Regions from separate parts of the Paenibacillus sp. SER-28 genome, predicted to be linked through region 2. Evidence: riboswitches for the same ligand, from Rfam matches in the RefSeq annotation. Region 2 holds a riboswitch; the other holds the start of a gene.
The links. A riboswitch is a leader RNA that binds a small molecule or an ion and turns the genes downstream of it on or off. The one in region 2 is predicted to bind cyclic di-AMP.

Region 1: linked by a shared signal. The riboswitch ahead of ACUYLD_RS01560 (hypothetical protein) and the one ahead of ACUYLD_RS21825 (TrkH family potassium uptake protein) in region 2 are both predicted to bind cyclic di-AMP.

The regions. Positions count from the first base shown of each region.
Region 1 covers NZ_JBRECM010000001.1:330,412-335,089, forward strand. Annotated here, with positions in the region: gene ACUYLD_RS01545 (urease accessory protein UreF) at 1-319, opposite strand, end outside; tRNA gene ACUYLD_RS01550 (tRNA-Leu) at 582-664, shown strand; gene ACUYLD_RS01555 (glutathione peroxidase) at 756-1,241, opposite strand; cyclic di-AMP (ydaO/yuaA leader) riboswitch at 1,708-1,876, shown strand; gene ACUYLD_RS01560 (hypothetical protein) at 1,992-2,387, shown strand; gene ACUYLD_RS01565 (potassium-transporting ATPase subunit F) at 2,571-2,648, shown strand; gene kdpA (potassium-transporting ATPase subunit KdpA) at 2,801-4,477, shown strand; gene kdpB (potassium-transporting ATPase subunit KdpB) at 4,516-4,678, shown strand, end outside.
Region 2 covers NZ_JBRECM010000012.1:55,131-59,808, reverse strand. Annotated here, with positions in the region: gene uvrC (excinuclease ABC subunit UvrC) at 1-788, shown strand, start outside; gene ACUYLD_RS21830 (CPBP family intramembrane glutamic endopeptidase) at 757-2,487, opposite strand; cyclic di-AMP (ydaO/yuaA leader) riboswitch at 2,749-2,901, shown strand; gene ACUYLD_RS21825 (TrkH family potassium uptake protein) at 3,309-4,649, shown strand.

The DNA of each region.
Region 1 (4,678 bases), on a different contig from region 2:
GAGCCTTAGCGAGCTTAAGTAGACGCTGATCGGATAGACGCAACTCCTTCACATGCTGCAATGAGGGACGTTGGGTATGCAGCATCTTATCAATGAGAGCGATTCGCCAACCGTCATTCTGCTGGATGGCGACATACAGACTTTTGATAGCCATGCCGTCAACGGTTGTAAATTGAGGATACAAATCATCCAGCATGTAATGTTCCAGGTCTTGTAGACTGTTCAAATGTCCGTTGCGGAATAGTTTCTCCAGTCCGTTAAAACGGGTGAAGCCACCAACAGGTAGGGAAGGGTCCAACAATAATGCATAGTTCAGCAAGCGGTTGCCTTTATGCAGGGCGGTTCGCCTCCTCGAAGTGAATCATTATGTTATATTATTTTACTCTTTACTTAGGGACAACGAAAAAATTCGAAATATATGTAATATATATTTACATTTTAGCAGTATTTGTGTCAAATTAAATATTATTATCACTTTTATATGTTAGATAAAATAACATATAAAATAATTATTATATTTTTGTTTACAAATAGTTGATGAGAGAGTATAATAAATCTGTTGCCTCAATACATTATGATTTGCGGTCGTGGTGGAATGGCAGACACGCTATCTTGAGGGGGTAGTGGGCGTACGCCCGTGGAGGTTCGAGTCCTCTCGACCGCATTATATGCAAGACCTAGTTAAAAAAGCATCCTGACACGGTTTACGTGAAGGGATGCTTTTTTTGTTTTAATAACTGTGATAAAGAAGAATATCAGTTTTGCTGCAAAAGCTTCTCTATATCTCCCGCCAACTTATCTGGAGTGGTTTGCGGTGCATAGCGCTTAAATACGTTACCTTCTCGTGTAATTAAGAATTTAGTAAAATTCCATTTGATCGCTTTGGACCCTAGTACCCCCGGAGCTGTTTGGGTCAGGAAGCGAAATAAGGGGTGCGCTTGATCGCCATTGACATCTGTCTTGGCGAACATCGGAAAGGTAACACCATAATTGATCTGGCAAAACTCGGAAATCTCCTCGCTGGAACCTGGCTCTTGTTTGGCGAATTGGTTGCTGGGAAATCCCAAAATTTCGAGCCCCAGTTCATGGTACTGGTCATATAGCTCTTGTAACGCTTTGTATTGGGGGGTTAACCCGCATTTGCTGGCTGTGTTCACAATAAGCAGAACATTCCCTTTATATGTGGATAACGGAATTGGTTTCCCTTGCAGGGTTTGCGCATCATATTCATAAACGGTCATAGTATCTCTCCTCATTCAATATTCAGCAATTAAATTGTAAGCAATTCAAAGTAAGGTTGCAAGTCTGGAAAAGCTGTATTAAGCCTTTAGCCGCTGTAAATTCGTATTTTGTTCAAAACAGTAAATCGCACTGCAAATGGAGCGAATTAAGGTGTTTCTTCTTATAAAAGCGGGTTCAATCGGTGTTTAGCTGGTACATATAGCGTATTTTCTTCTCGTTTTACAAAAAAAGGTCAAAAAGGCTCTACCCTACGCCAATATTGACATGCTTGTCATTTTCAAAAAGGGATGAAAAACAGAGATTGAAGGAGCTGTGAGTAGCATAGTTGTATTGTAAGCGTTATTATTAATCTTCTATGCTCTAAAGGCCGATTTATAACCCCGCAGTTGAGCTTTACAGTCTTCCATGCGCGGGTGTATGATTCAAGACGTAATTTCAAATTAACTTGAATGAAGCAACAACGAAATGTCTATAGCGCTAAATTTTGCAGTTGCAAAAGCGGGGGAACCAATCGAGACTGTACGGCTTGCCGTGTGTCTCATGGGGGTGAATTTTCCGGTCAAGTGCCAGAAATAGGGCGACTCTCACGTCCGAATCCGACAGCTAACCTCGTAAGCGTACAGGGAGAGGCAACAAACCGCCGTGTGCAGCCATGGTTTATTTTATCATGGATATGTAAGAAGCCGGAGGAAAGCCTTTTTCCTTCGGCTTCTTTTTGTTGTCTTTTTATACCGGGAGAGGAGCTACTGATGGAAGGTCGGTTAATTATTGTCACTGCACCGAATGAAGCGGGCAGAAGTTTTGTGAAATTGCTTATTTTCAAAAAATTGGCGTTTGCAGTTCTGACGAATAGCGCCCAGGAGGAACGACAGCTCAAGAAAATGGGTGTGGAGCACATTGTCCGCATCAATACCATGCAAGCGGGAAAATGGAATTTTCCAAAAAAAGAAATTGGTAGTGTGTATTTGTTCGAGAACAGCTTGAATCTGACTTGCCGTTTCCTGCAAATATGTCGGCCGCTAACATCGGAATCGATCTATGTTATTACGCACGGCTGTAATCCACAAGGAATTTATCGAGGATTGGGAGCGGACCATGTGATCTACACATTGAACGGAGAGGTGGGTTTTCTGCTGAACGGATAAGCACTTATAACATAGTTGTTTTATGATTTTATGATGAAATAGGAATGGCGATCTGAGGACCGATACGGAGGGTATAAACATGATGGATATATACATGCTGCTCGTCATGGCTGTGAGTTATGGAGTGATACTGCTGTTTGTACGCTGGTGTGATGCGCAGACCTCTAAAGGAGGACGAAGAGGATGATCGTTATACTTGGGCTTACGGCTATTGTGTTTATGTATTTAATCTACGCACTCCTGAACCCTGAAAAGTTCTAGTCAGCTATAGGGGATAGAGCGGGCGGGAACAACAGATCATGAATATTAAGCATCATAGGTAGCAGGTTTTCGCAAACGTGTGCACACGTTTGGTGCTCTGGAAGCAGGTCTGTTGTTCCAAACGCAGGAGCATTTTGAAGGAGGAATAAAGGATGGAGCTGCTTCAAATTGGAATTGTGATCGTTATATTGCTGCTCTTGGTAAAGCCAATGGGTACATATATGTATCATGTATTCTCGAATGAACCCAATCGGACGGATCGGATTTTTGGCAGAACAGAAAAGCTGATTTATAAGGTAGTAGGCTTGAAGAAAGTGGAGAGCATGCGTTGGACTACGTATGTTATGAGTTTCATTGCTACGAACGCCGTGCTTGTGGCAATCAGCTACTTGCTGTTGCGTTTACAGGGAATGCTTCCCGGTAATCCGGCTGGAAACAGTAATATGGAAGCATCACTAGCTTTTAATACGGTAATCAGCTTTATGACGAATACGAATCTCCAACATTATAGCGGAGAAAGCGGGCTTACGTATCTGACACAGATGGCGTTCGTCACGATGATGATGTTCACTTCGGCTGCTTCCGGTTTTGCGGTTGCTGCGGCTTTTATGAGAGGATTGACGCGGCGCGGTGAAGGAATGGGCAATTTCTTTCAAGATTTTATTAAAGCCATTATAAGAATTTTCCTGCCGCTGGCCTTTGTGCTTACGCTGGTGCTGGTTGGATTGAAGGTACCCCAGACGCTACAGCCTACGGCGGATATTACGACGCTGAGCGGAACACAGCAGCAGATTTCTATGGGACCCATTGCTTCTCTGGAGTCCATCAAGCATTTGGGGACAAACGGGGGTGGTTATGCGGGAGCTAACTCTGCGCACCCTTTTGAAAATCCAAGTCCTTGGACGAACGTGCTGGAAATTTTGGCAATGTGGGTAATGCCGGCTTCGTTGCCGTATACCTTTGGATTGTTTGCCCGTAATCGTAAGCAGGGCTGGATTATTTTTAGCTCCATGATGGTATTGTTTCTTATTTTTCTATCCATTACGTATGTGTCTGAGAAGACAGGTAATCCGTTAATCCAGACACTGGGTGTGGATGCTTCTCAGGGAAGCATGGAAGGGAAAGAGGTTCGTTTCGGCATTGGACAATCGGCTTTATTCACTGCGGTCACAACAGCGGCAACAACAGGTTCGGTCAATAATATGCATGATACACTAACCCCACTGGGTGGTATGGCTGCTTTGGGAGAAATGATGCTAAACGTCATTTTTGGCGGCAAGGGTGTCGGGCTGATGAATATGCTGATGTATGCGATTCTGGGTGTGTTTATATGCGGACTGATGGTCGGGAGAACTCCGGAATTTATGGGAAGGAAAATTGAAGGTAAGGAAATGAAGCTGATCGCGATTGCCATTTTGGTACATCCGTTTCTCATTCTCGCCCCAACTGCACTTGCATTTATGAGTCATTGGGGATACGATGCGGTCACTAACCCTGGGTATCACGGGTTGACTCAGGTGCTCTATGAATATGCGTCATCTGCCGCAAATAACGGTTCGGGATTTGAAGGTCTTTCGGATAACAACGTATTTTGGAACATGACAACGGGGATGGTTATGTTCTTCGGACGATATGTATCTATGATTGCATTGTTGGCTGTGGCGGCTTCGCTGAATGCCAAAGCACCGACTCCGGTGACGACGGGGACACTGCGCACGGACAACAAGTTATTTGGAGCCATTCTGATCGGGGTCGTGCTGCTGATTGGTGCGTTAACCTTTTTACCCGTCATCGTATTGGGACCTGTTGCTGAATTTTTGACCATGTGAAGAAGAAAATGAGAATGGATGAACGGGGTGTTTGGATCATGAAGGAACAACGCAAACACATGCTGGACAGAAGCATCTTGAAGCATGCGATCAAGGATAGCTTTATAAAATTAAATCCGATGATTATGATGAAAAATCCTGTCATGTTCGTCGTGGAGATCGGTACATTGGTCGTGCTGCTCATGTTACTGCTTCCCGGTT
Region 2 (4,678 bases):
TGAAAAAGCAAATGACAGGCATGGCGACGGAAAATGCACGTGTTGCTTTGGATGAGAAGTTTAAGCTGATCGAGCGGGATGAGGAACGGACATCCAAAGCTGCAAGCAATCTCGGACGTGCCATTGGACTGGATAGCTTGCACCGGGTGGAGGCGTTTGATAACTCCAACATCCAGGGTTCCGATCCAGTCTCAGCCATGATCGTGTTTATTGATGGCAAGCCTGCCAAGAAGGAGTATCGAAAATATAAAATCCGTTCTGTGCAGGGACCCGATGATTATGAAACAATGCGTGAGGTAATCCGACGTAGATATGAACGTGTGCTTAAGGAAAATTTGGAACGTCCCGACTTGATCGTTGTCGATGGTGGACGTGGACAAATTAAGGCGGCGACCGATGTATTGCAAAATGAGCTGGGTTTGTTCATTCCTGTGTGTGGTCTGGTGAAGGATGCCAAACATAGAACTTCCCAACTATTAGTGGGAGAGTCCTCTGAGGCCGTGACACTTGCACGCAATAGCGAAGAATTTTATCTGCTGCAACGGATTCAGGACGAGGTTCACCGTTTTGCCATCACGTTCCACCGCGAGCAACGCGGCAAATCTATGGTAACTTCCCGGCTGGATTCTATTCCAGGCATCGGCGAGAAACGGCGTAAGTTACTGCTTAAGCATTTTGGATCGCTCAAAAAAATAAGAGAGGCCAGTGTCGAAGACTTCCGGCCTCTCTCTATTGGGGATAAGCTTGCGCGTCAGATTATAGCTGCCCTTCGGGAGGAGGAGTCGTAGAATACGGCTCCTCTTTTTTTATAGGTTCAAACATAATTCGATTTGGCTTTTTAGGACTAAACCAATAAATGATGTAACCCACGATGGCTGGAAGTAAGATCCAGAATAGACCAGCGCTCACATTCACAGTGTCTCCCAGACTCATCACACTAAGTCCCATTAGAATGCTGTCAAAAATAACGTGGCTGAACATGGCGGCAATAAAGCCGTAACGCAGAAACACAAAACTGAACAGCAAACCAAGAAAAGTCAGCTCAATAGGTCTGGAAATCACCGGATAGATCGGATAAAGTGTATGCCCCAGTGCCCAAATCAGCGTGGTGATCAGACAAGCAACAAAAGTGTTTTTCACTATTTTTTTGACCATCGGAATACCAAACAGACGGTAGACAGTCTCTTCTCCAATACCTGCCATCCACGCCATAATCGGCAGTAGCCATGGATAAGCCATATTGTAAGGGGATTGTGTGGCATCTGTGGTGGAGAATGTATTAAATGTGCGCTCCAGTATAAAGAATAAGATGGATTGTACCCCGAGTAAAATAAAGGCCCACAAGTAGCCAACATACATACTGCGAAGCACATACAACCCGTAGCCCGGCTCTTTTGCACGCGGCCATGCATTCAGTCCAACCTGACGCATAAGCCCATCACCGCCGACCAAGGAGAAGTAGAGCGCTACAGCCATGAAAAAGGTAACACCAATCTGGAAAACCATAAGAAATATAAGCATGCCCTTACCGCCTGCTTCTGCTTGCAATAAAGGCAGCATGTTCATGGTCCCAGCTATACTAGCAATAAAGTATACAACGGATAGAACAATGCCGCGTACAAATGAAGTATGTCGTCGGGTGAGTGACGCATACACAATAGCAAGTACACCCAGTACAAAGCTAAATAGGGCATAACCCGCATAGGTCATCAAATTCGCCCAAAATGTTTGCTTTTCGATATAATCGGTATAGGACGACGGGGCCGAAAAGCTTTGGGTGAAGGAGCGAACATCACCGTCTTCAAAAGTAAAAGCCAGTGTAAGTACCGAGGCGCCGATTTTTTTATCGTCTACGGTATACTTTAATCCGCCTTCTTGTTCAGTGGTCGCAAGCTTCAAATCCGACGGCTTAAAGCCAAAGCGCTTGACCCATACTGCGGCCGCCTGCTCCTTGGCTTCGAGCGTCATGCCGTCCTCAGCCACACGTACAAGCCTGTTACGTGCTTGTTCATCCGTAGAAATATCAGCCTGTGTGTAATTGGTGCTGGAGGTGATCCGTTTAAAGCTAACGACCTTGCCAGTGGATAAATCCACATGAATTTGCAGTTTACTCTTCGCTGAGGATTCAGGCAGATCGACCCGAAAGGTTTCGTAAGGGTAACTTTTTTTCCATGTACGGTCGTACTGTTGAAGTAGTTTTTCTCTAGATAAATAACCGTACAAATCTGTTTCGGCCTGATAGGTCACGACAGGCTCCTCAGGCTGTGATTCAGTATAGCCCAGCTCGGAGCGGGCGAAGTCCAATGCGTGTATGACCGCTTCTTGTTTGCTGATGACCTTTGCGTTCATTACTGATTCTGGACTCGGATTGCTAAGCGAGGGAATAAGCAATTGAAAGATAAAAAAGCAAATCAGGCCAATCCCGCCCAGCAAGCCTAATTTTTTGAAGTTGGCCGTGAGCACGACCGGTTTCCCGATAGGATTCATGAGTTTCCTCCTTAATCTGTAAATAAGAACATCCATTAAAGATATCATACTGCACAGGTTCCCGCCAACAGACAAGCGATATTCATGAAAATAGAGTGAAAGCACTTTAAAGTTCCAATAAAATTAGATAAGCTGCGATTAAACGATGCCCATTCGCAAAATAAAGCCAATTTCACGTTTTTTCGGCGAAATCGGTTTTGTGATCTGGATATAGAAGGATTATAATCTTGAGGCAATGCCTATGAAATACATAGGTAATGATATACAGTTGAGCCGAATTTCTATGGGAAAACGGGGGAACCATGTTACTGGGGTGAATTTTACAACCGATCCTGCTGGATCGGAAGTGTAAATAGGGCATACTGTGCTGCCCGAATCCGTCAGCTAACCTCGTAGGCTATGAGCAGGAACCAAGTCAGGCACTCGGTTTTCCGGTGTCTTTTTTTGTGCGTATAAAAGTGTTTGGATTGGTTAGACCGCTGCGGGTGCAGATTGCTCTTCCGATTGCTGTTATCCCCGGATTTTTTGATTGTATACCCCCTTTAATGGTTAAAATCCGGAGATAAAGGCAAACGCTTCGCTTCTTCAGAACAATTCTGCCCCCTTCGCTACTGCCCGCCAATAGCACAGGAGCCGAGTAGTGCTTGACATGCATTCTTCCTGTATTCAGGGAATGCTAATTACAGTTAACTAAGGTTTGGAAAAATCAAAAAATTCAGGGGCAACGACGATCGAAAGATCAAATGGAACGCGTAGCGAGCTTACACCGTATTAAATCACTGATTTATAGTTTTAAGGATTAGGAGAGAAGTGATGAATAGATGAATCCCAATGCAAGCTGGCTCCGGCTTTCTCCACCGCAGATATTCGTTGCGGGCTTTGCCATTATCATTCTAATAGGTAGTTTATTGTTAATGCTGCCGATCTCCAATACAACAGGAAAGTCACTTGCGTTTATAGACGCTTTGTTTACTGCCGCCTCTGCGACCTGTGTTACAGGGCTTGTCGTTAAGGATACAGGGACCTTTTTTACAACCTTTGGTCAAGTTGTTATCGCCGCGCTCATTCAGATCGGCGGCCTGGGCTTTATGACCATGGCTACCTTAATCGCGCTGGTGTTCAAGCGTCGGATTTCCTTGCGGGAGCGTCTCATTTTGCAGGAAGCGATGAATCAGACTTCTGTAGAGGGAATTGTCGGGTTAATCCGTAAGGTATTACTGTACTCACTGGTTATTGAAGGCGTATGCGCTACGATATTCTCGGTTCGCTGGTCCTTTGATATGCCCGTAGGCAGGGCGATTTATTTTGGAATCTGGCATGCCATCTCCATGTTTAACAATGCTGGTTTTGATTTATTCGGTGAATTTCGCAGCTTGACAGGTTATGTATATGATCCGATTGTTAATTTTACCGCAATGTTTCTAATTATTTCTGGCGGCATTGGTTTTGTAGTGATGTCAGACCTGGCAGAATATCGCAAGCGCAAGAGACTGTCCTTGCATACCAAGGTGGTACTCAGCATGACGGGCGCTATGATTGTAGTCGGCACGCTCGTGATTTTTGTATTTGAGTTTACGAATCCAAAGACTCTTGGCTCGCTTGATTGGGGTGGTAAGCTACTGGGATCTTTATTCCAGTCCGTTACTCCCCGTACCGCAGGTGCCAATACGCTGGACATCGCAGGCTTGCGGCAGGCTACGCAGTTTTTTATCATCATACTCATGTTTATTGGGGCTTCCCCTGGCTCTACTGGAGGCGGGATTAAGACCACAACATTCGCCCTGCTCATTGGAGCAGTGATTTCGATGCTGCGGGGGCGGGAAGATATTGTACTGTTCAAGTACCGACTTGCGCAGGGACGAATTTACAAGGCTTTGACCATCACACTGCTGGGGTTGCTGTTCGTGATCGGGGTGACCATGATTTTGTCGGCAACCGAAGATCATCATTTTCTGATGATCTTGTTTGAGACGGTGTCTGCGTTTGGTACGGTGGGGCTGTCGATGGGGCTTACACCTGATTTGACAGTCATAGGCAAGCTGGTGATTACCCTGACGATGTTTGCAGGTAGACTGGGGCCACTCACGCTAGCTTATGCACTGGGGCCGAAAAAGGGTAAAGAATTGTATCGTCATCCGGAAGGCAAAATGATTATAGGATGAATCATTTCATATACATTTCGTTGGTTTAA